Regions from separate parts of the Pseudoalteromonas sp. JC3 genome, predicted to be linked through region 2. Evidence: predicted binding sites of a transcription regulator. Region 2 holds the regulator's gene; each other region holds the start of a gene.
The links. Region 2 encodes MetJ, which represses methionine synthesis genes. Its sites were predicted from a motif close to TAGACGTCTAGACGTCTA; they were not measured.
Positions count from the first base shown of each region.

Region 1: a site for MetJ is predicted at 7,766-7,783, ahead of QSH61_RS15215 (methylenetetrahydrofolate reductase). Genes of this name have one in related genera too.
Region 3: a site for MetJ is predicted at 2,507-2,524, ahead of metK (methionine adenosyltransferase). Genes of this name have one in related genera too.

Region 1 is NZ_CP127855.1:3,516,083-3,526,924, reverse strand. It holds gene QSH61_RS15260 (DUF3369 domain-containing protein) at 1-1,521, opposite strand, end outside; gene QSH61_RS15255 (DUF2721 domain-containing protein) at 1,580-1,978, opposite strand; gene QSH61_RS15250 (putative signal transducing protein) at 2,088-2,435, shown strand; gene QSH61_RS15245 (YjaG family protein) at 2,419-3,012, shown strand; gene tsaD (tRNA (adenosine(37)-N6)-threonylcarbamoyltransferase complex transferase subunit TsaD) at 3,062-4,075, shown strand; gene plsY (glycerol-3-phosphate 1-O-acyltransferase PlsY) at 4,337-4,927, opposite strand; gene folB (dihydroneopterin aldolase) at 5,052-5,402, shown strand; gene folK (2-amino-4-hydroxy-6-hydroxymethyldihydropteridine diphosphokinase) at 5,410-5,898, shown strand; gene QSH61_RS15220 (undecaprenyl-diphosphate phosphatase) at 5,895-6,695, shown strand; gene QSH61_RS15215 (methylenetetrahydrofolate reductase) at 6,763-7,719, opposite strand; gene QSH61_RS15210 (M16 family metallopeptidase) at 7,990-10,842, shown strand, end outside.
Region 2 is NZ_CP127855.1:3,906,028-3,916,869, forward strand. It holds gene metL (bifunctional aspartate kinase/homoserine dehydrogenase II) at 1-1,611, opposite strand, end outside; gene metB (cystathionine gamma-synthase) at 1,616-2,836, opposite strand; gene metJ (met regulon transcriptional regulator MetJ) at 3,181-3,501, shown strand; gene QSH61_RS17030 (malic enzyme-like NAD(P)-binding protein) at 3,582-4,823, opposite strand; gene rpmE (50S ribosomal protein L31) at 5,596-5,811, opposite strand; gene priA (primosomal protein N') at 6,026-8,197, shown strand; gene QSH61_RS17045 (SPOR domain-containing protein) at 8,211-8,741, shown strand; gene hslV (ATP-dependent protease subunit HslV) at 8,812-9,330, shown strand; gene hslU (ATP-dependent protease ATPase subunit HslU) at 9,342-10,670, shown strand; gene QSH61_RS17060 (gamma-butyrobetaine hydroxylase family protein) at 10,720-10,842, shown strand, end outside.
Region 3 is NZ_CP127855.1:3,450,462-3,461,303, reverse strand. It holds gene QSH61_RS14985 (CYTH and CHAD domain-containing protein) at 1-235, shown strand, start outside; gene QSH61_RS14980 (HDOD domain-containing protein) at 346-1,191, shown strand; gene metK (methionine adenosyltransferase) at 1,254-2,405, opposite strand; gene tkt (transketolase) at 2,666-4,660, shown strand; gene QSH61_RS14965 (methyl-accepting chemotaxis protein) at 4,777-6,792, opposite strand; gene QSH61_RS14960 (symmetrical bis(5'-nucleosyl)-tetraphosphatase) at 7,216-8,013, opposite strand; gene apaG (Co2+/Mg2+ efflux facilitator ApaG/CorD) at 8,113-8,502, opposite strand; gene rsmA (16S rRNA (adenine(1518)-N(6)/adenine(1519)-N(6))-dimethyltransferase RsmA) at 8,486-9,292, opposite strand; gene pdxA (4-hydroxythreonine-4-phosphate dehydrogenase PdxA) at 9,289-10,281, opposite strand; gene surA (peptidylprolyl isomerase SurA) at 10,287-10,842, opposite strand, start outside.

The DNA of each region.
Region 1 (10,842 bases), 390 kb from region 2:
GTCAGGATACCTGTCACGTATCTCAATAAATTGTTCCAGATTATTTAGAAAAAGGTCAACTAATTTGGGGTCAAATTGTTTTCCTCTTTCTTTATTGAGTAATTCAATTATCTTTTCCAGCGGCCAAGCGGGCTTATAACAACGCTCGCTGCCCAGTGCATCAAAGACATCCGCCAGTGCTGTGATCCTCCCGACAATGTTTATTTGCTCAGCTTTCAAGCCGTTTGGATACCCAGAGCCATCCCACTTTTCGTGATGTTGATGCGCAATTAATGCACCACATTGCAGAATCTCATTTGTTGAATTTTTTAAGATTTCAAACCCTTGCTGTGCGTGAGTTTGCATAATTATCCATTCTTCATCAGTGAGTTTTCCGGGTTTATTCAGGATTTGATCTGGAATACTGATTTTGCCAATATCATGGAGCGGAGAGGCGAGTTTGATGATTTCTGCATGGTAGTGAGAAAGTCCATAAAGCTGGGCTAAAAGCATACTATAATGTGCCACGCGTTTTACGTGGGAGCCTGTTTCTTTCGAGCGTTTTTCGACGGCTTCACCCAAAATATAAGAAAGCTCTTTTTGAGAGTCTTTGACGGTTTCACGCAACTTTAAGTTGTCGTAGGCTAGCGCTATATTGTTTGCAAAAAATTCAAGTAGCTGGAAATCCATGCTATGAAGATCGCTATCCTTACTCACATAAATCATCGTTTCACTGCCTTCTCGGGAAGGGAAGTAGCCGATATATTCATTGCGGGTCTTCATCGATGATTTTTTGTTGTGCGTTTCTATAAATAAATTTTGTACATTCTCTGGCAAAGTTACATTACTTGGCTCTACGCCTGCACCAGAGGCTGCTAGTAACTTAAATTTTGTGGGCTCATTAGCTTGATGATTTACTGCTGCTGCACAGTATATTTCCGAATCTGATAATCCCATTACAGCGGATACATGGGATAATATAGTTGATGCAAAATCCTGAATATTGCTACACTTTAAAAAATTCGAAGATGCATCAATAATGCGTTCGAGTCCCATTTTGTGCTTTTCGATGGTTTGAATATCCCGGTGAGCGCGTAAAGCAGAATAGAGCAGCGTTTTTAACTTGACGGCAGTGAGCTCGGTTTTGTTCTTATAGTCATTAATATCGTAATCGCGAATAACCGATTCTTCCGGTGCTTCACCTGGCTGCCCTGTGCGCAGCACAAGGCGAATATCAAAGTTTTCTAAGTCATCACGGATATATCGCACTAAATCAAGCCCTGCATGATTACTTTCCATCACGACATCAATAAGGCCTACAGAAATATTCTGCTCCGTGTCCAAGATGACTTTTGCTTCTTGTGCTGAGTAGGCATGATGAAATCTCAATGCTTTATTCTCAAACTTAAAGCCGGACAACACCAGCTTAGTCACTTGGTGAATGTCTTCTTCATCGTCTACAACCAGAATATCCCAGTAGGTATCGGCCATTTGATTTATTGGGCTTTCTAGCACTTCATCTGAGAACAAAAATCCGCTCACAGATTGCTCCTCTTTTTATGCTGACTCAACGTTAGTATAGTCGGCAGTAACAAGGCCGCTAATCTTGTTGAGGTTTTTTCTCGATATTTTGCAATTCTAGTTCGATTGCATCGCAAGAAATGTGGATTTCATAAAGAGAAAGTAGCAATGATAAGGTTAGGCTACAGAGACTCGCACCAAATAATGTTACGCCAAGTAAGGATATTTCAAGGAACAAGGCAAACATTGAAGACGTACAAAGTAAAAACGCAATTACGCCCCATACTTGCATTCGTCTGATTAATCTAATTCGTTTCCTTAAGTTTTCGATTTGCGCTTTAACCAAGGATCTTATGGTGTCGCCTTCTCGAGCGTTTAATTCACGGATCAATTGTGCGAGTACCAAAAAGCGATTGGTGTAAGCGAGCAGTAATAAAGAAATTGCTGGGAATAATAGGCCCGGTGTTGTTAGAGTCATAGTCGTATTTTAATGGAATAGCTTGATGTTTAAGTGTGATGATAATGAATGATTTTATCAAGAAACAAATGAGCACATTGAGTGCTAATTCAATAGTGAAGATAATGCAATGAGTGAACAATCTTTTCATTGGGTGCAATTGTGCGCTATCAGCGGCTTTGTTGAAGCGCATTTACTCAAAGGTCAACTAGAACAAGCGAATATTCAGGTTCGCTTACAAGGTGAGCATTTGTCAGGTGCTATTGGTGAAATTCCAGCAGAGCAAGCTGCCATCAAGCTCTTTGTTTATGCAATAAAGTTACCCGAGGCTCAGGAAATATTGGTAAACTATAACAAATCACGTCATCGCAGTGCCGCCGAGCTGTCGGATTGGCTATGTAACCACTGTGCAGAATTAAATGGACCAGCGTTTGAATATTGCTGGCAATGTGGAAATAAGCATGAGCAAAGCAAATAACTTTCAAAGAATTAGAGAGTTAAATTATCTTCAAAAGGCAGTCTTAGGTGCTGCTATTATTGAGCGTATGTTGCCAAATTATTCATTATTTAGTGAGGCTACGGGTTTTGGCGACGAGCAAGTTCTCAGAAATGCGCTGAATTTAATCTGGGAGAAAATATTACTGCCAAAGAGCAAAATTAGCTTAGAAAAGCTGGTTGAAAAGGTTGAACCAAATGTACCTGAGCTCAGTGAGTTCGATATGTTTGGTACCTATCCCGCAATCGATGTAGCGACAGCGCTGTTAGGCATGTTGCAAGGCCTAATGACAAAAGATGAACATGAGTTTGTAAGCGTTGCCAAAATTTCTCAGGCAACGGTAGCTAAATACATCGAGTTTATGTTGATGGCGGAAGATATATCTCCAACGAATGAGTTAGTGCGTGAACACCCGCAGATGCAGTATGAAATTGAAATCCTCGCTGAGCTTATCGAACACGTGGAAAATATGGGGCGTATTAGCAGCGACTCGGTGAAGTCGCTAAAGGCCTTGGCACTAGCTGACGGCCAAACAAATATTGGTTTGGAACTTGAGTAGCTGATTTCGTATAATCAGCGGCTGCAGTAAAGAGTTTGGAGAAAGTAACTTGCGTATTTTGGGTATAGAATCCTCATGTGATGAGACGGGTATTGCTATTTATGATGATGAGCAAGGGCTGTTGGCACATCAATTATATTCTCAGGTAAAAGTACACGCCGATTATGGTGGGGTAGTGCCTGAACTTGCTTCTCGTGATCATGTACGCAAAACGATCCCTCTTATTGAAGCTGCTTTCGCGCAAGCGGGTTGCGGTCCTGAAGACCTTGATGGCATTGCTTATACCGCAGGGCCGGGTTTGGTCGGTGCTCTGTTAGTTGGCACCTCAATTGGTCGCTCGTTAGCATTTGGTTGGGGGATCCCAGCCGTTGCCGTACATCATATGGAAGGCCATTTGCTTGCCCCTATGCTTGAAGACGATAAACCAGAGTTCCCATTCGTCGCGCTGCTAGTCTCTGGTGGTCATACCATGATGGTCAAAGTCTCAGGTATCGGTGAGTATGAGGTACTTGGTGAGTCAGTGGATGATGCTGCTGGTGAAGCATTTGATAAAACCGCAAAGCTACTCGGTCTTGATTATCCTGGCGGCCCAATGCTTGCGAAAATGGCGACACAGGGTCAAGCAGGGCGATTTACTTTTCCAAAACCGATGACAGACAGACCAGGTCTGGATTTTAGTTTCAGTGGATTAAAAACCGCAGCGGCAAACACGATTCGTAATGAAGGCGATGATGAGCAAACGAAAGCAGATATCGCTCATGCCTTTCAAACTGCGGTCGTAGAAACACTAGCGATTAAGTGCAAGCGGGCACTGAAAGAAACAGGCATTAAAAGCCTGGTGATTGCAGGTGGCGTCAGCGCCAATACAGAACTTAGGCAAAAGCTTGAGCGCATGATGCTTGGCATGAAAGGGCGAGTTTATTATCCGCGCACTGAATTTTGTACAGACAATGGGGCGATGATAGCTTATGCAGGAATGCAGCGCCTAAAAGCAGGTCAACATGCGCCACTTGATATGAAAACTAAGCCACGTTGGCCGCTGGATAGTCTAGAAAAAGTCTAGGGTCTGTTGATCTTTGCTGTTTGATTTTTGTTCTCCTGAGTGTGTTTTGGTCGCGACGCTCGACTTGCCGCCTAGTAATCTAGGCAAAAGTTGAGCAACAATGAACAAAGCGCACTCAGGTGAACCCAAAGGGCAGCGCTTGATTAGCATTTCTACTGTGTTCTCGCCTGACTCACATAGAATAACTATGCTACGCAGGCTCTGCCTTGTACAAATACCAATCAAACTGCTGCAAAAACAAACTTGAAAGGTAAACAGGCCCTAGTCTTTAGACTTTTTCCCCACCTTGGGCTCTTTACCACTCAAGAGCCTTTTAATATTTGCCCTATGACGAATAATAATCACCACAGTTAAAAAGCTTACCGGCACCGTATAAAGCGGTTTTATCCACCATGTGTAAAGTGGAGCTGCTGCGACTGCGACAATCGCTGCGAGTGAAGAATAGCGTGTTAGCGCTAGCACCACGAGCCACGTACTAATCAATAGCCCACCCAATGACAAGCCGATCGGTAATAGCGCACCAAATGCCGTTGCTACCGCTTTACCACCGTTAAAGTGGAAGAAAATAGGATAAATGTGACCAAGGCATGCGCTTACGGCTATTGCACCTAACCACACAGGTTCTATTTTCAGAAAGTAGGCTCCCCACACCGGGATGGTTCCCTTTAAAATATCGAAGACGAGCACCAGCGCAGCTGGGATCTTTCCTCCCAATCTTAATACATTGGTTGCGCCTGGATTATTAGAACCATTAAAGCGTGGATCTGGTAGATTGAATAACCGACAAACCAGAATCGCTGAGGAAATCGATCCCAATAAATAAGCACATACGCACATTAAACTGATTAACACTGTCTTCCTTATTTTTTATTGCGTTGTTTTGGGCTATGATCGGCGGTCTTAAGTCCTGCACAGATCGCGAATTGCGATTAGAAAATGCGGGTGAATTACAGCGATAAACATGTTTGGAGTTTACATGGATAAAGTCTATATCTCACAGCTACACGTCGAAGCCATAATAGGAGTGTACGACTTTGAAAAAGAAAGTAAACAAAGCCTTTACTTTGATGTTGAGATGTTGACCGATATTAGCGCTGCCGCTCGCCATGACGATATTAGTTTGGCGGTTGATTATGCCAAAGTGAGTGAGCGTATTATTGCGCATACCCAAGCAAAACCAGTAGAGCTATTAGAAACGTTAGTTGAACAGCTTGCCGCAATGATCCTAAATGAATTTAATGTACAACAAGTGCTTATAAAAGTGAGTAAACCTGCTGCCGTGCCACAAGCACAAACGGTTGGTGTAGAAATTGTGCGTAAGAAGTAGAATTATCATGGCACAAATTTTTATCAGTCTCGGCTCAAACATAGAAAAAGAAAAAAATTTGCTGAGTGGCTTGAGGGTATTGATAAAACACTTTCCGGATTTTCAACATTCGAGTGTGTTTGAGAGTGAAGCCGTCGGATTTGCAGGAAATAACTTTTATAATTCGGTCTTTGCTGCACAAACACAGCTGTCTTTAGACGAAGTATATAAACTGCTCAAGTCGATAGAATACGATCATGGTCGTCGCTGTAGTGAAAAGAAGTTTAGTCCACGCACGTTAGATCTCGATATTCTCTTTTATGACCACCTTATTTGTTCATCACCCGCTCAGTTGCCTCGGGATGAAATAACCAAAAATGCCTTCGTGCTTCAGCCATTAGCTGAACTAGCTCCTGATTTTATCCATCCTGTTGAGGGTAAAAGCATTGCTCAGTTATGGCAGGAGTATCACAACCCAACTCAAAAATTATGGAAAGTGGAGTTTCCCAAGCAATGAGCTTTATTGAGATTGTCGTCCTTGCAATTATTCAAGGTCTCACTGAATTTTTACCTATTTCGAGTTCTGCCCACTTACTGCTACCTTCACAGGTACTAGGTTGGCAAGATCAGGGTCTTGCCTTTGATGTTGCTGTTCATGTTGGTACTTTGCTGGCTGTCGTTATTTATTTTCGACAAGACATTGTCAGCCTACTGGCAGGATGGTTCAAATCATTCTCAGGTACGCACTCGAAAGAAAGCCGGCTGACTTGGTGTATTGTGGTTGCCACTATTCCATTCGTGATCTTAGCTCCACTGCTTAAGGATATCGTAGAAGTTTATTTACGTAGTGCTTGGGTGATTGCAACATCGACGATAGTATTTGGTTTACTGCTTTGGTATGCCGACGTGAAAGCGAGACAAATCAAAGACGAATTTGCCTTAAACTGGAAAAGCGCATTGATACTGGGGCTTGCGCAAATTACCGCTGTTATTCCCGGCACATCGCGTTCAGGTATTACCATCACCGCAGGTTTATTACTCGGGCTTGATAAGAAAAGTGCGGCGCGCTTTTCGTTTTTAATGTCTATTCCAGTCATTTCGATGATGGGATTGTATTACAGTTTAGAGCTTGCTACCGGCGATGAAGTGGTTGATTGGAATGCGTTATTAAGTGGTGCAGCACTGTCGTTTATCTCAGCTTATGCCTGTATCTTCTTTTTCCTGAAAATCATAGAGCGCATGGGCATGATGCCATTTGTCATTTACCGATTGTTACTAGGGGTGGGATTAATCGCTTTCTTGAGCCTAAGTTAATCTGGGCTTTGGATAATTCAGCAAGGTTAACAGAAAAGCCAGCTTGATGAAGCTGGCTTAGACTGCATTAAGCAATTTGCTTTTCCGCAAGGCATAATTCCATGGTCGCCTTCAACAGTCGATAAAGGTTTATAGATGCATCTATTTCTTCTTTACGGTTTGTTAAGCTCTCAATATTTAAGCCAAGAGAAATATCTAGATGTGAGCAGCTTTTTAAGATTTGATCTAGATTTTCTCTACAAATACGAATTGACTCACTTAGTGTATTGTCTGCATCTAACATGCGCCATTTGGTTGCTTCTGGTACTGAAATCCCCAGCCACTCCATAAACTGCAAGGTTTTTTCTCCACCACATGGAGTAAAGGTAAGAATAATGCGTTTTGGTGTTTGCCCTTGCTGTTTACAGGTGCGAGCATAGCTCGTAATAAGATCTATGGTTGCTTGAGCGTCATACACTGCTTGGGAAACAAAGAATTGGCAGCCTTGCTCTGTTTTATCAATTAACCTTTCGTGTTCATTACGCTTACTGGCGTGGCGCTCTGCGATAGTTACACCACCTAAGAAAAAGTCATCTTGATGATGCTTCAATACCTTATAGGCTTCAGAAAGCGGCAACTTAATATCGCCTTGTGAAGACGGACTGCCCACTAATACTAGATTGTTTAACCCATATTGCTGTTTTGTGCTGCTTAACCAATCGCCAAAAGCTTCACTATCGCGCTGTGCCACACTTTTATACGTAATTACATCAAGGTGTGATAATTCGCGGATCAACTGACTATATTCACACGGATCAACGGTGTGCTTAAAAGGAAATGGACGTGGTACTTGAGTACGGCTGCTTTCATCTTGAATGTCATAGATGATCACGCCGTCGTATTCAATCTCATGTAAACGGCCCAAAAGCTTAGCGGCAATTGATTTTAGCTGCTCTGGGTCGGTGCCAATCTTAGGTGGTGTGGTACCAATTAAATATACCCCTTGGTTAGGGTCAATGATTTTCTCTTGAAGCGTTAAAGCCATAATCCTCATTCCACAAAAGCATTTCTGTATCTCTTTACTAATATAGCAGCCATTTAGACGTCTAGATAGATTTTTTTAATGAAAGAATTTCAATAATTATGAATTTATCTCAAGTGCTCAAACCAAAATTTCATATTTGTTTACACATTAGGATGGTAAATCACCTTGGAAATTAGCGAATTAGTATGGCTTTGGGGCATAATCAGGAGGTTTACTAACGTAAGTGAACACGACTTACTTAGAATAAAAAATATGATTAGGACCAAATTCATGAAATTCAAATTACTAGCAACCAGCTTTGCCGTAAGCTTAGCGCTTAGTGGCTGCGCAGCGACGAATTCAGACCAAGCCCAACAGTCAGCTGAAAGTACTCAAGCTGCCCAATCCAATAAAGTATTCGCCCAAGATTATGTTTTGGAAGAGCTAGAAAATGGCCTTCGCGTCATGGTAGTTAAAACTAACTATCCTGATGTGGTATCGCTACAGATCCCGGTTTCTGTTGGTTCGCGTAATGAAGTCGAAGCGGGTAAAACCGGCTTCGCTCATTTCTTTGAGCATATGATGTTCAAAGGCTCAGAAAAGTATCCACAAGACGTTTATTCGGACATTTTGAAAAATTCAGGTGTTGATAATCGTGCTTACACGACCAATGACTACACGAACTACCACCTAAATTTCTCGAAGCAGCATTTAGATAAAGTATTAGAAATCGAAGCGGATATCTTTCAGAACCTGACTTACAGTGAAGAACAGTTTCGTACTGAAGCACTAACCGTGAAAGGTGAATACCTTAAAAATAATGCCAGCCCAGTTCGAAAACTGCTTTCTGCGGTAAGAAAAGAAGCATTTGATAAACATACCTATAAACACACAACGATGGGCTTTTTTGAAGACATCGAAGCAATGCCAGATCAAATGGCCTATGGTAAAACCTTCTTTGAACGTTTTTACAAGCCAGAATACGTATCGCTTGTCATTGTGGGTGACGTAGATCCAAAAGAAACCATGGCTATGGTGAAAAAGCACTGGGGTAATTGGAAAAAGGGTGATTATCAAGCTGATATTCCAGTTGAGCCTAAACAAGAGAAAGCACGTTACGTCCATGAAAAATATGATGGCTTACCTGGTCACTGGTTGCTTGTTTCATATAAAGGCACTGCATGGGAGCCTGCGAAAAAAGACCGAGCTGCGCTTGATTTGATCTCGCAGTTATACTTCTCTCAAAACTCTGAGTTATATCAAGAGCTGGTGGTAGACAAACAGCTTGCAAGCCAAATGTTTACCTACAACCCTGAAACCAAAGACCCTGGTCTTCTGCATGTTTTCGTTAAAGTTGAAGATGAAAAAGATCTGGCGACAGTGCGTGATGCAATCAATAACACTTACGCAAAAGCACGCACAGAGCTGGTAGATGAAAATAAACTTGCTGCACTTAAATCAAACCTAAAGTACAGCTTTATTAACGGCCTTGACTCATCACAATCTATTGCTTCGACACTCGCAAGCTACATGCATTTTGAGCGTGACCCTGAAGTGGTGAATGCGCTTTATGCAAGTGCAGATAAAGTCACTGCGAAAGACATTCGTGATATTGCCAATAAATACTTTGTGGACAGCAGCCGCACAACGGTGACTATGTCTGCACTTGAGTCTGTGCCTGGTTTTGATAAGGAAGTTAACTTAGACAAGTTAGTGGCAAAAATGGACAAGCCAGTAACGCGTCATTTCAACGTATTAGACAAGACCAATAATTCACCGCTGGTGGATGTGAACTTTCTTTTTTACACAGGTGCTGCCGCAGATCCTGCAGGTAAAAAAGGTCTTGCTGCGCTTACTGCGGCTATGATTGCCAATGGTGGAAGTGAGTCGCAATCATACAAAGAAATTCAAAAGGCGCTGTATCCTATTGCTGGTAGCTTCGGTTATCAAATCGATAAAGAAATGATTTCTTTACGTGGTCGTATTCATAAAGATAACGCTGATCAATGGTATGGCATTGTGAGTCAGCAGCTTTTGAGCCCAGGGTTCAGAGAAGATGATTTTAAACGTCTGAAAAAAGAGCTAATCGACGGCATTAAGGCTGGTTTGAAAGCGTCAAATGATGAAGAACTAGGTAAAGAAGTGCTTTATCACGAGCTGTACAAAGGCCACCCATACGAAAGCTATAACTTTGGTGATTTATCAGACTTAGAAGCAATCACACTGGATGACGTTAAGGCTTTTTACGCTCAGCAATTTACTCAAGCTAAACTTAACGTGGGTATCACAGGTGCACTCGATAAACAGCTAAAAGAAACGATGTTTAACGATCTTGCGGCTTTACCTAAAGGCGAAGAAGCGCGTTTACAAGTGCCTGATGCCCCTAAACTGTCTGGCCATCACGCAACCATCGTAGAAAAGAATGCAAAATCAACAGCGGTGTCTTTTGGTTTCCCAATCGACACGGTTCGTAGCAGCAAAGACTGGGCTGCGCTTTGGTTAGTGCGTTCATACTTTGGTGAGCACCGCAGTTCAAACAGCCACTTGTACCAGCGTATCCGTCAGGTACGTGGTATGAACTATGGTGATTATGCATATATCGAATACTTCCCTCGTGGTATGTTCCAAACTAAGCCGGATGCAAACTTAGGTCGTAGTGAGCAAATTTTCCAAGTGTGGTTACGCCCACTTCGTTCTAATAACGATGCCCATTTTGCAACGCGTACTGCATTGTTTGAACTCGATAAGCTGATCAAAGAAGGGATGAGCCAAGCAGACTTTGAAGCAACACGTAACTTCTTAATCAACTTTGTGCCGCAAATGGTGGCGAGCCAAGATAGACAGCTAGGTTATGCACTTGATAGCCAGTTCTACAACACCGATGAGTTTGTTGCCTATGTGACAAAGCAGCTAGCGTCGCTGTCTGTTGAAGATATCAATCGAGTTATCAAAGAGAACTTGCAGACCGAAGATATTCACTATGTGTTTATCACTGGTGATGCAAAAGATATGGCGAAGCGCCTAAGTGCTGAGCAGCCATCTCCTATGACTTATAACACGAAAAAGCCTGATGTATTGCTGGCAGAAGATGCTGAAATTGCTACATACCCGCTAAATATTCCAAGTAAGAATATTAAAACGTTG
Region 2 (10,842 bases):
GCTGATCAAATGGCAGTCATGTTCAACAAACTGTGGATACAACTCGCTGAAACGCTCGCTCGCAGTAATATCGACCACCACTTTATGCTCGTAATCTAGCTCTTTAATACGAGTGAATAGCTCTGCTTCATTGTATTCGATGGCCTCATTTTGCCATTGCTGTTGCCACGATGCTAAATTCAACCCGCTTGGACAGAACAACATTTGCTTAGAACGCAGTAAGCCAACCAACTTAAGATCAAAGTGCTCACTCAGCTTAGCGACTTGGTTTTTGCATTGTTCGATAAACACTTCACCCACATTGCCAACACCAGCTACAATCACAGCAAGCTCTCTGCCTTTATTGACCAAACGTTCGTGCAATATAGCAAGTAGATCGCTATCAATTGCTTGATCGGTTAACACTAAGCTGTAATGGCGCTCTTGCAGCACAAAACGGGTGACAATCGCATGTTCATCCAATAATTCCAGAGCTTGCTGATGTAAGCCAGCAACATCCTGACTTGGGGCAACAATAGCAAAGCCTTGTACTTGCGACTCAATAATATTGGCTCGCGAATCCAGCGCTTTAATCACAACATGGCTAAACTCAGATGGCACCAGTAAGTGTGCCTCTCCACCTTTAACAAAATGATGAATGCTATGCTGAATAAGCTGGCTTAGCTGTTTCACTTCACCACTTTTTAGCTGCTCAACGCGTAACAGGTCAAGTTGTCCAAAAGTGGTAATAAAGCGCTTCTCTTTGCTATAGCCTGCCTTTACTATCTCAGTGCCAAGTGCATCGGCGTCAAAGCTGCTGCGAACTTGCAGTTTTATATCAGTATCTTTAAGTGGAGACAGCGTTTTTGCATGTAGTACTGGATTACCTAATCGTGCGAGTAATTCAGCTTGGCCACGACATACCTTTGTGTATTTTATGGCATTGGCGACTTTACGTGGATCAGTGCTGAATACACCCGTTGTATCCGTCCAAATTGATACTTGAGCCGCATCAAGATAACTTGCCAACAAAGTCGCGCTATAGTCACTGCCATTTCGGCCTAAAGTCACCGTTTCACCTTGTGCATTTGCGGCAATAAAACCGGTAACGATATAGATAGCGTGATCATCAATTGCGCGATAGCACGCTTCTTTGTTATGGGCGTGTAGTAACACCCCCTCTTGTTGTACAAATAACGTACGAGCGTCGATAGCTTTGGCTTCGATACCTTGAGAACTTAGGTAGTTTGCTAATATACGAGCCGACCATAGCTCTCCATGTGCAAGTAAACTCGCGTAGTGAAGATGCTGTTCTTCTCGTCCTGAAGCGATTGCTTGCAGCTCATTGACAAGCTGTTTGAGTAACACACTGTGTTGTTCACCTACAAACAGGGCATCAATTAATTCACGTTGATGATTTTCAACTTGTAATAAAACATCGTTGAATGCGCGAACATCTTGCTGCTCAAAGCTTTGCCATAACTTCACTAGGGTATTCGTTGTTTTTCCTGCAGCAGAAACCACAACACTGTCACCTAGTTGACATTGCTCTAACACTATCTTGGCAACCGCCTGATAACGCTCTGGCGAGCTTAAACTCGAACCACCAAACTTATGTACTACTTTTGCCATTTACTCACCACAACGCTACTGTATGTGCAGGCGTTAATTTGAATGACTTAGCATCATCACTCGCCTGACTTTCATCAATACATGCAAATCCCGATTCCAGATCTGCAATGAGATCCTGTGCATCTTCAATGCCTACAGAAATACGAATCAACGTGTCGCCCACTCCCGCTTCTAAACGTGCTTGCGGATCCATACCCGCGTGTGTCATCGTCGCTGGATGACAAATAAGACTCTCAACCCCACCTAAAGATTCTGCCAATGAAAAGTGCGTTAGAGACGTTAAAAACTTCGCAGATGTTTGCAGATCGCCTTTGATATCAAAGCTCACCATGCCACCAAAGCCGAGCTGTTGTTTTTTCGCAAGTTCGTGTTGAGGATGCGACTCAAGGCCAGGGTAATAAACTTGGCTAACATACGGCGACTTTTCTAAATATTCTGCAATAAGCTGAGCATTTTCTTGATGTTGGCGTAAACGTACATTTAAGGTGCGCAGTCCACGTAGGGTAAGGTAACTATCAAAAGGTGCACCGGTAATACCGATATTATTCGCCCACCAAGCTAACTCATCACCCAATTCCTGTGTACGCGCGATCACCGCGCCCCCCACTACATCAGAATGACCATTGATATATTTAGTGGTTGAATGCACGACGACATCCACGCCAAAGGCAATGGGGTTTTGTAATGCAGGAGACAAGAAGGTGTTGTCAGCGGCGACCAAAGCCCCCACAGCGTGTGCTGCATTTACGACAGCTTCTATATCCGTTAACCGCAAAATTGGGTTACTTGGTGTTTCAATCCAAACTAATTTAGGTTTGATCTGCTGCAGCTGCGCAAGACTTTCAGGTTGCGTGAGATCCAAGACTGTTAATTTGAGCAATCCACGCTTTGCAAGCGATGTAAACAAGCGATAGCTACCACCATAGCAGTCATGTGGAATAACCAGCGTATCGTCATGGTTAAGCAGTTGAGTTACTAGGTGAACGGCAGCCATGCCAGTGGCGGTAATAATACCACGAGCACCACCTTCAAGTTCGGTAAGTGCCTGTGCAAGCACATCACGATTAAAGTTACCGCTGCGGCCATAATCGTAGTCGCGTTTGGTATCAAAATCGGCAAAAGAATAGGTGGTAGAAAGGTAAAGCGGTGGCACTACTGCCCCATGCGCTTTATCAGCTTCTATACCGTGACGCACTGCTACCGTCGATTTATTAACTTGACTCATAAGGTCACCTAGATAGTTGGATGTTTAGACGTCTAAAAGGTTAGAACAACAGAAACCAGAAGTCAAAACATTTATACTGCTAAATGGCTAAATAACTAGTATTTGACTATCTTTTTTAAACCGATAAAATTTCGCCACTCTAGGCGTTGCTAATACGACTGAGTTATTGAAAACTATGGCAGAGATTCTTCTATCTCGCTATGGCGGATTAGTTTATTCATCTATTTGAGTTTGGGATTTATCTTTAATTCGTAAGGTTATCCCTATATTCATGCGGTTGGTGAATAATGTAGACCAGAACCCAGTCATATTGGCATTGATGTAACTGAGGCAAGTACACAATTATGGCAAAATGGAACGGTGAGTATATTCACCCATATGCAGAACACGGTAAGAAAGCAGAGCAAGTAAAAAAGATCACGGTGAGCATACCTCTGAATGTACTCAAAGTGCTAACTGATGAGCGTACACGTCGCCAAGTGAATAACTTACGTCATGCCACGAACAGTGAGCTTTTATGTGAGGCGTTTCTACATGCCTTCACAGGTCAGCCACTGCCGAGCGATGAAGACTTGAGAAAAGATAATCCAGAGCGTATTCCTTTAGAGGTAAGACAAATAATGGAAGAGCGCGGTTTGGAGATCCCAGAAATAAACGAAGAGTGATAACTGCTCTTTCGCTCTGGAAATACAGACACAAAAAAAGCCTCAATCGAGGCTTTTTCATTTGAATAATACCAATGGTATTATTCCATATATCCAGCTGGCATATCGATTTGTGCCACGCCTGATTCAATTGCAGCTACCGCTACCGCTTTTGCGATACGAGGTAACAAACGTGGATCCATTGGTTTTGGAATAATATACTCAGGACCAAACTCTAGACTATCTACGTCAGCCGCTTTTAACACTTCAGCAGGTACAGGCTCTTTCGCAATCGTTCTAATTGCTTCAACCGCTGCAATCTTCATCTCGTCATTGATAGCGGTTGCGCGTACATCAAGCGCACCACGGAAGATAAACGGGAAACACAGTACATTATTTACTTGGTTTGGATAATCCGAGCGGCCTGTCGCCATGATCAAATCATTACGTGCACCGTGTGCAACTTCAGGGCTGATCTCAGGGTCTGGGTTAGAACAAGCGAATACCACTGGCTTGTCAGCCATTAGCTTTAGATCCTCAGCAGAAAGTAAGTCTGGGCCAGAAACACCAACAAATACGTCCGCATCTGCAATCACGTCTTGTAACGTACGCTTATCCGTGTTGTTTGCAAACAGCTCTTTGTATTCATTTAGGTCATCACGACGAGTATGGATCACGCCTTTTCTGTCCAGCATATAGATGTGCTCACGTTGAGCACCGCATTTGATCAGTAATTCCATACAAGCAATAGCGGCTGCACCCGCGCCAAGACACACAATAATCGCATCATGAATATCTTTACCTTGGATTTCCAACGCATTCAGCATACCCGCAGCGGTTACAATTGCAGTGCCGTGCTGATCATCATGGAATACAGGAACGTCACAACGTTCAATTAGCGCGCGCTCAATTTCAAAACACTCTGGCGCTTTAATATCTTCAAGGTTAATACCACCAAATGTGTCTGCGATATTTGCCACAGTATTGATGAAGTCTTCAGTGGTGTTGTGCTTAACTTCGATATCGATTGAATCAAGGCCCGCAAAACGCTTAAATAATAGTGCCTTACCTTCCATAACAGGCTTTGACGCCAAAGGACCTAAGTTACCCAAGCCAAGAATTGCCGTACCATTACTGATCACCGCAACCATATTTCCTTTACCCGTGTAACGGTATGCATTCGCCGGATCAGCCGCGATTTCACGTACTGGCTCTGCAACACCTGGGCTGTATGCAAGTGCTAAGTCTTTTACGGTCTCGGCAGGTTTAGTGAGTTCAACACTGATTTTACCTGGAACGGGCTTCTCGTGATAATCTAGAGCTTGTTGACGAAAGTCTGTCATGGCGCGATATTTTCCTACGAAGTTAATGTGAGAGTGTGGTAAACGTTCGCATTCTGAATGTTGGCAACCTAGCTAGCTGGTTACAGCAACACACAGTGCGATTAACTATATGAGCGACGACATTCAACCACTCAACAAGCGTATGTGCTTTGCTGTCGCGGTATGTCAATAGGACATATAGTTAATCGACCGTATTCACACAATACCGAGTTTTGCTCATTATTCAAGTAAAATCAGGTCTATCCACTAGCATGGTATTTTCTATACTTTTCCGAGAAGATAAGCTCAATTTTAAGAAATATTTCACAAATAAAATGACTAAAACTTAAAAAACAAGACGCTAAAACCAGCACGGAATGTATAAAATTAGCACAAATGTACACCAACTATAAAAACAATAAGAAAATTGCAACTTAACCAACTTTAACGTCAAGATACCGACATTTAATCGCAATATACTGACTTTAGTTTATATTAAGTGCTCATACCTGATACTATTTACTATATGAGCTTTGATTATTTTCACAACTTAAGCTCGTAAATGTTCAATATTTATCTGCTAAATAGAGTTTTTACTCTACCCAAGAGATCAGTAAAGTTTTGCTGCCAAACTGGCAAGTTTTTTATTTTAGAAGAATAAAAGACACAATAAGACGGGATGACTGACGGTCTATCTGCTGATGCAGAATAGGATGTATAAATCGAGAAGGTATTTTCAAACAGGCACAAAAAAAGCACCCTAAAGGTGCTTTTTTCGACTAGACCAACAAGATTACTTCTTGCTGCTAAGTGCACCGAAACGCTTGTTAAAGCGATCTACACGGCCACCTGTGTCAAGGATCTTCTGCTTACCAGTGTAAAACGGGTGACATGCAGAACATACGTCTAGGTGAATATCTTTACATAGCGTTGAACGAGTTTCGAACTTGTTACCGCAAGAGCACGATGCAGTGATCGTCTCGTAATTAGGGTGAATACCTTCTTTCATAGCAACCTCTAGTTAAGGCCGTATCGCTCTCCAAACCCGAAGTCTGGCACCATACGTAGTTATACAAAAATGTGGACGCGTATTTTAGTGCTTAACTGAACAATCTACAAGCAATATTTCAGAGTTTTTTATCACCGTCGCAGAGTACGTTTTCAATTCGTACCACCTTAGGTATATACTTCGTCACTGCGCTCACTTTATGGAATTGTAATACATGCTCATTCTTGAAGTAGCTTTAAAGCTGCCACTGCACCGAACATTCGACTATTTGCTAGCACCAACCATGCAAGTTGAAGCAGGAATGAGAGTCACCGTCAATTTTGCCAACCGTCGCTGCACAGCGATTGCGCTTGCTAAAAAAGACGACACCGATGTACCAAAAGAAAAACTCAAGCAAATTATTGAGGTGTTGGACGAGCATCCTGTCTTTAATCAAGCACAACTTAGCTTTTTACACTTTGTCTCCCAGTATTACTGTCATCCAATTGGCGATACCTTATTCACAGCACTACCGGCAGTACTCAGAGATGGTGGAAGCCCAGACAAAACTCAGATCCCTATCGTCAGATTAACGGAAAAAGGGCAGAAACTACCAACACTGCGAGCCAAAAAGCAACAAGCGCTGCTTTCTCAATTATATGAAGGTGGTGCAATAAAATTAAGTGAACTCAAAGCGCTCGGATTTGCTAGCCAAACAATTAAAGCATTAGAAGAAAAAGCGCTTATCTCACAATCTATTGAGCATGATAGTGATTGGTCGCAAAACGAATTACAGCTAGGCGAAAAGCCACGCCTAAACGACCAGCAAGCGACTATTTGCAGCGCCGTTAATGCACAAGTCGGTTACCGTACCTTTTTAATCGAAGGTGTAACGGGAAGTGGTAAAACCGAAGTCTACTTACAGAGCCTTGAAAACATAATAAAAGCGGGTAAACAAGCACTGATCTTAGTGCCTGAAATTGGACTCACACCACAAACGGTCAACCGCTTCAAAAAACGCTTTAATAACCTGCCCATTGATTTATGGCATTCAAATCTAACCGATAACGAACGCCTACATACTTGGCGTCGCGCCGAAAAGGGTCTGAGCGCTTTGGTCATCGGTACTCGCTCGGCCATTTTTTTGCCATTTCAAAATCTCGGCATGATCATCGTTGACGAAGAGCACGACAACTCGTTTAAACAGCAAGAAGGCCTGCGCTATCACGCCAGAGATCTCGCTGCATTTCGAGCGCATCAGGCACACTGCCCTTTGCTTTTGGGAACCGCAACACCGGCATTAGAAACATTACACAAAGCCATTACCAACAAATATCAACTCGTCACACTGAGTAAACGAGCGCAGACCCAGCACGACAACCAATTTCACCTTGTCGACATGAAAGGTCAGCCAGAACAAGGCGGGTTTTCACCAATGAGTTTACATTGGATGGAAAAAACACTCGCTCGCGGTAAGCAAGTTATGGTGTTTCTAAATCGTCGGGGCTTTGCACCAACATTGATGTGTCACGAATGCGGATGGCTTAATACCTGTAAACATTGCTCTACCAGCGCCACGTACCATAAAAACATGAACCGCTTGGTATGCCATCATTGTGGTGAACAGGACTTTGTACCGAGACAGTGTCCAGATTGCGGCAGCACCCAAATCATGCCCACAGGGCTTGGTACAGAACAACTCGAAGGCTTTTTAAGCGAACGCTTCACTGATATTCCCGTTACTCGCATTGACCGAGATTCTACGCGCCGTAAGGGCAGCCTTGAAAGCGCCCTTGAAGAAATTAATCAAGGTGGCGCGCGAATTCTGGTCGGCACTCAAATGCTTGCCAAGGGCCACCACTTTGCCGATGTCAGCCTTGTGATTATCTTGGATGTGGACTCAGGACTTTACTCTTGTGACTTTAGAGCAACCGAGCAAATGGCACAGCTCATTACGCAAGTTGCTGGACGAGCCGGACGTGCCGGTGAAGCGGGAACCGTGTTATTGCAAACGCATTTTCCAGAACACCCATTATTGCAAGATTTAATTAATAATGGTTATGGCGACTTCGCGCGATATGCCTTACAAGAGCGTGAAGAAGCTATGCTTCCCCCCTTCGCACACTTAGCTATCATCCGCGCCGAGGCAACAAATATAAATACAGTATTGCGCTTTTTGTCGGATTTGGTTCCAGCTACCCCCTATCCTGGTATACAATTGCTGGGTCCAATTCCAGCACCACTTGAACGAATAGCTGGAAAGTTCAGATATCAATTACACATACACGCACAACAACGCACTGTGCTGCGGGGCTACCTTTCGCAACTTGCGCGCTATATCGCTACGCATGAGTCTGCCAATCGAGTACGCTGGAGCATAGATGTTGATCCAATGGATAGCTATTAAACTCAAATAATCTATGGCACAGCACGATTACATCAATAAGAAACCTAAAGGCAAGGGGAAAGACAAGCCAGAAAAATCGGCGAAATTTCCTGTTATTGCTGCTATTTTTGCATTTCTACTAATCGGAGGGTTTGCCTACGGTCTTTGGTTTATAAAAACCAATGCCGATCCTAAAGAAGTAGAGCAAGCCAAAAACCCACACCCAGTTGCCGAGCAAAAGGTTATTAAACCAAAGCCTCGCCCACCTGAGTTCATTGAAGAAATTAAAAATCATGAAATCAAGGTCGAAGTTAAAGAGATCGAGAGCAAAGGTCCCTATCAAATGCAGTGTGGTTCATTTAGAACCCATAGCCAAGCCGAAGCCATGAAAGCCAAAGTTGCGTTTGCTGGATTAATCGCGGAGATCCGTCGTACCGAAGGGAGTAACGGTGTCTGGTATCGTGTCCGTCTTGGCCCCTACGATACCAAGCGTTTAGCAGAAAGCGATAAAAACAAATTACAACGCGTTGGGATATTTGGCTGCGGGATTTGGGGCTGGACTTGATTTTTATAAGTCCACCCATATTTCCTACTAATCTAGAGTTACACGGGCACAGGCCCAGATAAGGATTACTATGACTACCATCGTTAGTGTTCGTCGCGATGACAAAGTGGTTATCGGCGGTGATGGCCAAGTTTCGCTTGGTAACACAGTTATGAAAGGCAACGCACGTAAAGTACGTCGTCTATACAATGGTAAAGTACTGGCAGGTTTCGCTGGCGGTACAGCTGATGCATTTACATTATTTGAACGCTTTGAAGCAAAGCTAGAGATGCACCAAGGCCATCTCACTAAAGCAGCCGTAGAAATGGCAAAAGACTGGCGTACCGACAGAGCATTAAGAAGGCTTGAAGCCCTACTTGCGGTAGCCGATGAAACCGCCTCGCTTATCATCACAGGTAACGGCGACGTGGTGCAGCCAGAGCATGATCTTATTGCTATCGGCAGTGGTGGTAATTTCGCACAGGCAGCTGCAACCGCACTACTTGAAAATACCGACTTAAGTGCGAAAGAAATCGTGGAAAAGAGCCTAAAGATCGCCGGCGATATCTGCGTATTTACCAATAATTTCCAAACTATCGAAGAATTGTAATAGGACTCGTCATGACAGCTATGACTCCAAGAGAGATTGTGCACGAGCTTGATCAACATATTATCGGTCAGGACAAAGCCAAAAAAGCCGTCGCGATTGCACTGCGCAACCGTTGGCGTCGTATGCAGCTTGATGAAGAGCTGCGTGCAGAAGTTACACCCAAGAATATTTTGATGATCGGCCCAACGGGTGTAGGTAAAACTGAAATTGCCCGCCGCCTAGCAAAACTTGCTAACGCACCATTTATCAAAGTAGAAGCGACTAAGTTCACCGAAGTGGGTTATGTTGGTAAAGAAGTTGAAACCATCATCCGCGATCTAGTCGAAGTTTCTTTTAAACTAACACGTGAACAGCAAACCAAGAAATTCAAATTCCGCGCTGAAGAAGCCGCCGAAGAGCGTATTTTAGATGCACTTTTGCCACCAGCAAAAGACGCTTGGGGTGAGTCTCAGCCAAATGAAAATTCGTCAACACGTCAAGTATTTCGTAAAAAACTACGTGAAGGTCAGTTAGACGACAAAGAAATTGAGATCGACATCGCAGAAACGGCGCCTCATGTTGAGATCATGTCACCTCCTGGTATGGAAGAAATGACCAGCCAGCTACAGAGCATGTTCCAAAACATGTCGGGTGACAAGAAAAAGAACCGTAAGCTGAAAATTAAAGAAGCACTTAAGCTATTGATTGAAGAAGAAGCTGCAAAGCTTGTTAATCCAGAAGAGCTTAAAGAGCAAGCTATTGAGTCAGTTGAACAAAACGGTATCGTGTTTATTGATGAAATCGATAAAATTTGTAAGCGCGGAGAATCTTCTGGCCCAGATGTTAGCCGTGAAGGTGTACAACGCGACTTACTACCACTTATCGAAGGTTCAACCGTTAATACTAAACACGGCATGGTAAAAACCGACCACATTTTATTTATCGCGTCAGGTGCGTTCCAAATGGCCAAGCCGTCGGATTTAATCCCTGAACTACAAGGTCGTTTACCTATTCGCGTTGAACTAGAAGCACTAACTGCGGGTGATTTCAAACGTATTCTAACTGAGCCAAATGCATCTCTTACAGAGCAGCAACAAGCGCTACTGAAAACAGAAGACGTCACTATCGACTTTACCGATGACGCTATCACTAAACTGGCTGAAGCTGCATATCAGGTCAACGAGAAAACTGAAAACATCGGTGCGCGTCGCCTTCACACTGTGATGGAAAAGCTGATGGAAGAGATTTCATTCGATGCCAGTGAAAAGGCTGGTGATACCTTGACGATTGATGCCGCCTACGTTGAACAGCATTTAGACATGCTTGTTCAGGATGAAGATTTAAGCCGCTTCATTCTGTAAATTAAAATAAAAAGCGGAGCCTTGCTCCGCTTTTTGAGTTATACCAATTATGTATCAAGTCACCAAACTTCATTATCATACGCTCAGTAAAGTACTCGATGTTTATTTTGAGGACGGCCGCTGTTTTACGCTAAGTGCCGAATTCTTACGAACACATTCACCATCCGCCGAA
Region 3 (10,842 bases), 460 kb from region 2:
GGGCAAGCTTTACGATAAAGAAGCGCGCAAAGTGTTTAGAACGCCTTGGATTGATATCGTTTATGGTATTTATGAGCTAGAAACACTGGCGTATTTATATCAACTTTGCCAAAGCCAAAACGCAGACGAGCTGCAAGAAGTGCAGGCATGGCTTAAGCAAAAATCTGACTTTTTGATAAGTGCTATGGAGCAAAGTCGACAATCTTCCATGCATAGCGAACCATATTGGTTCTAACCAGATTAAGCGGGGTTTTATCCCGCTTTTTTGTACCACTTCATTACAATCAATACTGCAAATATCAGGTGATGAACTAAACTTGGGTGTATCAATTCTGAGGTAGCCCAATGATCGATATTGACGATAAAGTGCTGAATGATTTGCGCGGCGGATTTAACTTACCTGCTAAGCCTGAAATATTACAAGCCTTACAAAATGAATTATCACAACCGGAGCCTGAGTTATTTACCGTGGCGGATATTATTGCGGCAGATGTTGGTGCGTCAGCTGCGGTGTTAAAGGTAATTAATTCACCCGCTTATGGTCTTGCCCGTACAATCACAGATATAAAACAAGCAGTGATGTTTTTGGGCGTTAACTGTATTACGCAGCTAGTGACTGGGTATTTGCTTAAAAATGCGTTTGAGCAGTCAAAGTGCTGTATCTCACTGCAGCAGTTTTGGGATAACGCTGCGGATATTTCAAAAGCGGCGATGGTGGTTGGACATCATTTGAAGGCATCATTACCGATGGAGAATTTGCAGCTGCTCGGACTGTTTCATGATGCCGGGATCCCAGCAATGGCCGTAAAATATCCTGACTACGCTGAGGTAATAAAGCAGTCTATAGAGCGACCTGAGCAAACGCTTATTTACTACGAGCAGCAAAAGTATCCAGTGCCTCACACTGTGATAGGCTACTTTCTTGCGACGTCTTGGCACTTACCTAAAGAAATATGCCAGATGATTTTGCGCCACCATGACGTTAGCTATCTTGAAGAGCAAAAAGATGCACAGCATGTGCAAACCTTTGCAGCACTTAAACTGGCTGAAAATCTCTGTTTCGAAGCAAAACACTTTAGAAGCGCAGCGGATTGGTATTTATTTAAAGACAAGGTGATGATTGAGCTTAATCTGCATGAAGATGAGTATCAAAACTTAAAAGATGATGTCGACGAAGTATTTATCGGGTAGGGGATTATCCGTGGTATTAAAAAAGGCGCTCTTGGCGCCTTTTTTACTTTTTACAGCAGGGGTTATAGGCCTGCTGCTGCACGTAGTGCGTCAGCTTTATCTGTTGCTTCCCAAGGGAACTCTTCACGACCAAAGTGGCCGTAAGCAGCAGTAGGCTGATAAATTGGACGCTCAAGGTCTAGCATAGTGATTAGACCGTAAGGGCGTAAGTCGAAGTGCTCGCGGATAAGTTCGATTAAACGCGACTCATCAAGCTTAGCTGTACCGAAAGTTTCTACGCTGATAGAAGTAGGCTCAGCAACACCGATTGCGTAAGACACTTGGATCTCACACTTGTCAGCAAGGCCAGCGGCAACAATGTTCTTTGCAACGTAACGCGCTGCGTAAGCTGCAGAACGGTCAACTTTTGATGGATCTTTACCTGAGAATGCACCACCACCGTGACGTGCCATACCGCCGTATGTATCTACAATGATTTTACGACCAGTTAGACCACAGTCACCCATAGGACCACCGATAACGAAACGGCCAGTTGGGTTGATGAAGAACTTAGTTGCTTCAGTGATAAGCTCTGCAGGTAGTGTAGGCTTGATGATAGTTTCCATCACCGCTTCTACAAGGTCAGCTTGTGATACCGAATCACAGTGCTGTGTAGATAATACGACCGCGTCGATACCTACTGCTTTACCGTTTTCGTACGCGAATGTTACCTGAGACTTAGCGTCTGGACGTAACCAAGGTAGCGTGCCGTCTTTACGAACTTGCGCTTGGCGTTGAACTAGACGGTGTGAGTAAGTGATAGGCGCAGGCATAAGTACGTCAGTTTCGTTACACGCGTAACCAAACATTAGGCCTTGGTCACCAGCACCTTGCTCTTCTGGACGAGTACGGTCAACACCTTGGTTGATATCAGGTGATTGTTTACCAATCGTGTTAAGGATTGCACATGAATCAGCGTCAAAGCCCATGTCTGAATGTGTGTAACCAATTTCACGCACGGTCTTACGAGTTAATTCCTCGATATCAACCCAAGCGCTAGTCGTGATTTCACCACCAACCATAACCATACCGGTTTTAACGTAAGTTTCACACGCAACACGTGCTTTTGGATCTTGCTCAAGGATGGCATCTAGAACCGCATCAGAGATCTGATCGGCGATTTTATCCGGATGACCCTCAGAAACAGATTCAGAAGTAAATAAATGTTTAGCCATTGTATTTATGCTCACAAATATTGCGCTTCACAAACATCAGGAACAGCGCGAAAAATTAAGGGGCGTATTCTAACCAAAAAACCTAGGCATTGACTAGTTATTTTACGCCTAGACGTCCAAAATTGTGCAAACTTTTTTAATGGTCGGAAAAAGTCCGTCTGTACCCGTTTTTTTATGGCCTTTGCCGTTGCAGTTAGCCATATAAATAAGTAAGAATGGGCTCAAACCCCCGCGAAACACATTTAAAGGTAGGAGAATTCATGCCATCTCGCAAAGAACTTGCTAATGCAATTCGCGTTCTTTCCATGGACGCTGTACAAAAGGCCAAGTCTGGCCACCCAGGAGCCCCTATGGGCATGGCGGACATCGCAGAAGTACTTTGGCGCGATTTTTTAAAGCACAACCCAAGTAATCCTGAGTGGTTCGACAGAGATCGCTTCGTATTATCAAACGGTCACGGTTCGATGTTAATTTATTCATTGTTGCATTTGTCGGGTTATGACTTATCAATTGATGACATCAAAAACTTCCGTCAGCTACACTCCAAAACACCAGGCCACCCAGAATATGGTTATGCGCCAGGTATTGAAACGACTACAGGCCCATTAGGTCAGGGTATTACCAATGCGGTAGGTATGGCGATTGCTGAAAAAGCATTGGCTGCACAGTTTAACCGTGAAGATTACGACATCGTTAATCACTATACCTATGCATTTTTAGGTGATGGCTGTTTGATGGAAGGTATCTCACACGAAGCTTGTTCACTTGCGGGTACCCTTGGTCTTGGCAAACTGATTGCATTTTGGGATGACAACGGTATTTCAATCGACGGTGAAGTTGAAGGTTGGTTTAGCGACGATACACCAAAACGCTTTGAGTCTTATGGCTGGCATGTTATCGCCGGTGTTGATGGTCACGATAGCGATGCGATTAAAGCGGCAATCGAAGCGGCGCAAGCAGAGTCTGACAAACCAACCCTTATCTGTTGTAAAACGGTTATCGGTTATGGTTCACCAAACAAGTCAGGTAGCCATGATTGTCACGGTGCACCGCTAGGTGATGATGAAATCAAAGCAGCACGTGAATTCCTTGGTTGGGAGCACGGCGCATTTGAAGTACCGGAAGATGTGTACGCGAAATGGGACGCAACAGCGCGTGGTCAAAATCAACAAAGTGACTGGCTGATTAAGTTCACTGAATACCAAATGCATTATCCTGAGCTTGCTGCTGAATTTGAGCGTCGCATGAAAGGCGAGCTTCCAGCAAACTGGTCTGAGAAAACAGAAGCGTATATCGCAGAGCTTCAAGCGAATCCTGCAAACCCAGCAACTCGTAAAGCATCACAAAATGCATTGAATGCCTATGGCCCAATTCTACCTGAGTTTATGGGTGGCTCTGCTGACCTTGCGGGTTCTAACTTAACACTTTGGGATCAATCTAAAGGCTTAACGGCAGAAGATGCTGCGGGTAACTACATTTTCTACGGTGTGCGTGAATTTGGTATGTCTGCCATTATGAATGGTATTGCACTGCACAGAGGCTTTATCCCTTACGGTGCGACATTCCTAATGTTTATGGAATACGCGCGTAATGCGGTACGTATGGCTGCATTGATGAAACAAAGAAGCATCTTTGTGTATACTCATGATTCAATCGGTCTTGGTGAAGATGGTCCAACACACCAACCAGTAGAACAAATGGCGAACTTACGTACTACGCCAAACCTTGCGAGCTGGCGTCCATGTGACCAAGTTGAGTCAGCAGTTGCTTGGCAGCAAGCGGTTGAACGCGCTGATGGCCCATCTGCACTTGTATTTACCCGTCAGGGCCTTGCGCAGCAGCCTCGTACCGCTGAGCAGGTTGCAGCGATTAAGCAAGGTGGTTATGTACTATCTTGTGATGGTGAGCCTGAAATCATCCTTATTGCCACCGGTTCTGAAGTGCAACTTGCAGTTGAGTCTGCGGATAAGCTTCGTGCAGAAGGTAAAAAGGTACGTGTTGTGTCTATGCCTTCAACGGACATTTTTGATGCGCAATCTCCAGCATACAAAGAAAGCGTACTACCAAGCTCAGTAACGCGTCGCGTCGCTATCGAAGCGGGTATTGAGGACTTCTGGTACAAATATGTAGGCCTAAATGGTGCTATCGTTGGTATGACAACGTTTGGTGAGTCAGCGCCTGCTGATGAGCTATTCAAGCTATTTGGCTTTACGGTAGAAAATATCATTGAGAAGGCAAACGCATTGTTTGCATAATCAAAGAAAAGAAACAAAAAAACCCATGCCATGCATGGGTTTTTTTGTGTTAGGTGGTTTGGCTAAACCACCTAAAGCTTTGAGATTGCTTCCTGCTCAAAGCTCAGGTTAGAAAGTTAAACCTTAAACTGCTCTACCGATAAGCGTAACTCTTCGGCGAGTTTAGCAACCTCAGAACTAGAGATTGAGGTCTGGCTTGCGCCTTCAGCTGTTTGCTCTGCGATTGTTACAATCGATTCCAAACGTTCACTAATTTCCTGTGCCACCTGCTGTTGCTCATTCGCCGCGTTTGCAATCTCTTCACTCACATCATGGGCCTGAGAAACGGCTGCAGTGATAGAGTTTAATGCTTCATTAGCAAGGTCGCTCTGATTTACGCACGACTCCGCCTGCTGCTTGCCTTTTGACATTGCGCCTACCGCTTCTTCGGCACCGGCTTGTAAGGATTCAATCATTGCTTGAATTTCTTGAGTCGACTCTTGAGTTTTACTTGCAAGCGAGCGTACTTCGTCTGCCACTACAGCGAAGCCACGACCTTGTTCACCCGCACGCGCAGCTTCGATTGCAGCGTTTAGTGCAAGGAGGTTAGTTTGCTCGGCAATGCCACGGATAACATCCAAAATACTGCCTATCGAAGCGCTGTCTTGATGTAGTTTGTTAATCACGCGAGAGGCTTCATCCACTTCCCTTGCGAGTTGCTCAATAGTGTGTTTGTTCTCATGTGAGATGCCTTTAACACGCTCAGCTTCTTTATCAGCATTTTTAATTTCCTGTAGTGCTTGATGTGCGCTGTTGCTTACACCGTGAGACGTGCTACTCATCTCAGTTGTAGCGGTAGCTGCTTGCTCTACCTGTGCTTGCTGATTCTTAATTGCTTGGCTTGATTCTGTAGTGATAGTCGATGTTTCTTCGGACGCTGCAGCAAGCTGTGTCGAACGAGAAATGATGCCAGTAATAAGCTCACGTAAGCTAGAGATTAGGGTGTTACAGCTTCTAGATAATTCACCAAACTCATCTTTTGCTGTGTCATCTAAGCGCTGTGTCATATCGCCACTGGCGACAATGTTTAAGACTCGATTTACTTCCGATAGCGGTTTTGTGATACGACTAACGGTAATGTAGGCAACACCGACGGCCATTAACGTTGCTACTATCATACCAATCCAAGTCCATAGGTTTGCTGTGCCTACATCGGCACGTACGCCTTGTTGTAAGTTAAAGGCGACTTGGCTCGCTTCAGAGAGTAAATCATCTAGCTGAGATAGGGCTGCTTTTGTGGTTTTTTCTGCATTGGTTAGTTCTTTACGTGTCTCGGCTATCGCATTGATCAAGCGTTTTTGATTTTCCGCGATGCTGTTGCTGCCGGTAACTGCATCTTTCAAATTAGTGTAATAGCCTTCGAGATCAGCAAACAAACTACTATCAAGCGCGCTAACGGGGCCACGCATCAAGTCAATATTGCGACCTAGCTCTTCAACGAGGTAGCTTTGATCCCTACTTACGATTTCCAGTGTATTGATGTCTTCAACAGTAACAATATCATTGGCGCTAGTCACAACAGAAGAAAAGTTATTTTCTAAGTTATTTGCAGCTTGAAAAGCACGTTTGTCAGCATCTTCTAAGCCATCCAAATCAATGATATCAACCGTCACCATAGTTGCATCTTCTGCGGCAACATCGATAGTAGATAACTGCTCTTTTAATTTGTCCCGTAACGAAAGCTCAGTTGTTTTCTCGTTTACCAAGCTGTTCATGGCTTTTACGAACGCATCATAACTTTTGCCAACATCACGACTGCTTGAGGCCAATTTATTATTAGCGGCAACGACCTGTTGCAGCTCTGAATAGGTTTTGTCGAAGATCTTCTGGCGCTCTTTAAATTGCTGTTTTAGCGTCGCCAGTTCAGTCTCTGAACGCGCGTAAAAACTTCCCTGAGCCATTTTGCTCATTAAAGTAAACTCTACTTGCAGCGCAGAGCTTTTAGAGAGTGCTGGTAAAGACAGGTTATTAACCTGTTGAGTTGAGTTGTCAATGTTTGCAATTCTTAATAAAGAATTGCCCCCGATAAGAAGAAGCAACAAGGTGATGGTAATAAAACCACCCCAAATACGTTGGCTAACAGTCAAATTCATAGCTGTCCTACAAAATTTACAAAGCAATACGGATACTTATCGGATTTATTGCGGATAAGTTAAGTATTTTATAGCAGATGTGACAAAAAAATTCAGTAAAAAAGGTCGGATTACAAAAAATAGCAGCTCAACGGATAAAAAGTATAAGCTTCACGTTTTCTTCGAGTGTAGCTTAGTTTTGTAAAAATTAAAGTGGGTGACTACCCTAGATTCGACTTAGGAAAGTTAAATAACCTGAGCTTCGGATAATTAATGCTTTTCTAGCAGCCAGTTTTAGCGCTAACTGCGTTGAATTCACTTCCAATAGCCAGCTATTGGTGCGTAAATTCGCCTGGTTATCCCCAAAACTCTCTGGCTAGATAAGGAAATAATTTAAAAACAACGAGTTAGCTCATTTCTTATCCAAACCTCAGGTTAAATAGCTTAATTGTGCTGGTACTTTTCACCACTGTTGATATTTATCATCGTCATAGGACCTCCCCACACGCAGCCAGTGTCTAAGGCTATAATATTTTTCTTGTTGGTTTCGCCTTCCAAAGCAGCCCAGTGGCCGAAAAGTAGGGTAGTTTCGGCTGGTGTTTGGCTGAGCTCAAACCACGGAGTGAGACCTGCCGCATCTTTTAGGCCAGATTTGTTCTTAAGATCCAGTTCGCCATTTTGTTTTAGAAAGCGCATTCGAGTGAAGACGTTAACAATGGCTTTAAATTTATCTTGTTCACTGAGCTTGTTGTGCTCAAGTCCTGGGTGAGCACCGTACATATTGGCGTAAAACTCAGGGGCTTTTGTTGATTGATAAATGGTTTCGGCAAAGCGTGCATATTCTAGCGCTTGCGTAATATTCCAGCTTGGATGAATACCTGCATGAGAAATAAAAGTTTGCTGTGTTTCAAGCCAAATAGCGAGGGGCTGTGCACGTAATAAGTCAGCATATTTTTGGCATTTAGGGCTGGCAAAAACCGCATCTAATTTATCTTTTGGGTTCGGAGCGACACCCAAAGCAAGACATGCTAAAAAGTGGAGATCGTGATTGCCGAGTGTAATGCTAATAGAGCCTGCGTGTTGATAGAGAAACTCTAGGCAAGCAAGTGAATCGGGTCCTCTGGCGATGATGTCACCGACAAAGTATAAATGGTCTTGGCTTGGGTTAAAGTTGACTTGATCGAGTAGCCCGATGAGTGGAGTGAAGCAGCCTTGCAAGTCTCCAATTGCGTATTTTGCCATTTATTACCTGTGGTTTTTTATAACTCAATGTTTTTATTCTGATGTCTAGCATGTATGAGGAACGCGGGGTAAGCCCGCTTCCGCAAAATAAAAATGGTATTAATGCAAAATATTTGGACAGGAAAGTCTAAATACATTGATTGGCGCTTTAAACTCAGTGCCAAACTCATTACGCATTAAATAAAACCCTTCCATTGTACCAACGGGAGTATCGAGCACCGCGCCGCTGGTGTACTGATAGCTCTCGCCAGGACGAATAGTGGGCTGCTCACCAACGACACCTTCACCTTCGACTTCAGTCTCTTTGCCATTAGCGTCGGTAATGAGCCAATAGCGGCTATGTAGCTTGGCATTACATAAGCTATGGTTTTTGATGGTAATTGTATAGGCAAACACATATTTATCCTTTTCAGGCTGTGATTGCGCTTCAACGTAAAAGGTCTCCACCGATACTTTGATAGGTGAGCCAATATTAGTTTGAGTTGTCATATATCCAATTTGCAATTTCAATAAACTGGTTAAGCGACAGGTTTTCAGCGCGAAGTGTAGGGTCGATACCTAAGTTTCGCAGCTGCTCTTCGGTTAACAGGTTCGATAAGCTATTTCTTAGTGTCTTACGACGTTGGTTGAACGCTTCTAAACAAACAGTGTTCAAAAGCTTAGTGCTCTTAGCTGTACGTTGCGACGGATCTTTTGGGATCAATCGAACAACGGCCGAGTCAACTTTAGGTGCTGGTTTAAAGCAATGTGGTGGCACTTCGATCACAGGAATAGCGTGACAATAGTACTGCGTCATTACGCTTAAGCGACCAAAGGCCTTGCTGCCAGGGCCTGCAACCATACGGTTAACCACTTCTTTTTGCAGCATAAAGTGCATATGCTCGACCTGATCTGCAAACTCAAATAAGTGAAATAGCAAAGGGGTTGATACGTTGTAAGGTAAGTTACCAAAGATCTTCAGTTTTTCCCCTTCTTTGATTAAAGAAGAGAAGTCAAACTTCATCGCGTCGCCTTGGTGAACCGTTAATTTAGGTCCCAAGAATGGGTGATGGATCAAGCGCTCGGCAAGATCTTTATCGAGTTCTACAACGGTTAGGTGGCCACTTAAATCACAAACAGGTTCAGTGATAGCACCTAAACCAGGACCGATTTCAACCAGATTGTCTTCAGGTTTTGGGTCGATAGCAGTTACTATCTTGTCGATAATATTGTTGTCATTTAAGAAGTTTTGACCAAAGCGTTTACGCGCTCTGTGTCCGAGATGTACTTTATCTGTCATGCATTCTGTGCTTTTTTGGTTGCGAGCTTAATTGCTTCGCGGATCGCTAATTCAAAACTACCCACTTCAACATCACCAGAGCCGGCTAAATCAAGCGCTGTACCGTGATCAACCGATGTGCGAACAAAGGGTAATCCTAGGGTGATGTTTACTGAGTTTCCAAAACCTTTATATTTTAACACAGGTAAGCCCTGATCGTGATACATTGCGAGCACAGCATCAGCATTATCTAAATATTTAGCTTGGAAAAGGGTGTCAGCTGGCAGCGGTCCAACCAAGTTCATGCCTTGTTTATTCAGCATTTCCAGTGTTGGCTCAATGGTTTCTATTTCTTCACGACCAAGATGACCACTTTCTCCAGCATGCGGATTTAATCCACAAACTAATACCCTGGGTTGTTCAATACCAAACTTGGTTTGTAGGTCGTGATGTAAAATATGAATGACTTTGCTGAGACGCTCAGGCGTAATTGCCTTTGATACGTACGCCAGTGGGATATGCGTAGTTACTAGCGCTACACGCAGCCCTTCGGTTGCGAGTAGCATTACGACATCAGCGGTATCAGACTGTTGTGCAAAGTACTCAGTATGGCCGCTAAACGAGATCCCAGCTTGGTTAATAATGCCTTTATGAACTGGTCCCGTGACTACCGCTGCAAATGTCCCATCCATATTCTTTTCAGAGGCAATGCGCAAGGTTTCGAGCACATAATGGCCATTGGCTTCATCTAATTGACCAGCGACCACTTCTGCACCTTTGTCTACTTGAAGGTAGTAAATGGCACCAGCAGGTGCCGCTTCAGGCGCAGCTTCGCTGTCAAATGGCAGCAACTTGATTTGCTCACCGAGTTCTTTGGCGCGTTTTTCTAGAATACTTTTATCAGCCACCGCAACCAACTGAGCAGGCCATGCGTGCTGAGCCAGTTTGATAACAAGATCTGGGCCAATACCTGCAGGCTCACCCGGTGTAATTGCGATTCTGAGTGTCATAGCTGTTATTCCGCTTCGATAATTTCAATATGCGCTTGGTCACGCATTTCTTTAATCCATTTAAAGCTTTCTTCTTTAAATTTACGGTTAAACAACAGACGGTGTGCGCGATTTAACTTGGCTTGTTCTGTTTTATCGGCTACGCGTTTATCTAGCAGTTGTACAATATGCCAGCCAAATGTACTTCTAAATGGTTCACTGATCTGATCTTTTTCTAGCGACAACAGAGTGTCTCTAAACGCAGGTACGTATGTAGTTGGATCTGTCCAATCGTACTCACCACCTTTAAGTGCAGAGCCTGGATCTTCAGAATATTCTTTAGCCAGCGCTGCAAAGTCAGCGGTACCTGCGCGCAAGTCTTTTACAAAGCCAGTTAGCATTGAGCGTGCTTTTTCTTCACTTAGGATAATAGACGGCTTGATTAAGATATGACGTGAACGCACCTCAACAGTTTCAACGACTTCACGACCACGAATATCTTGTACTTTTAGAATGTGGAAACCTGCACCTGAGCGCAGTGGACCAACTATGTCGTCTTTTTTCGCACCTTTTATGGCCTCA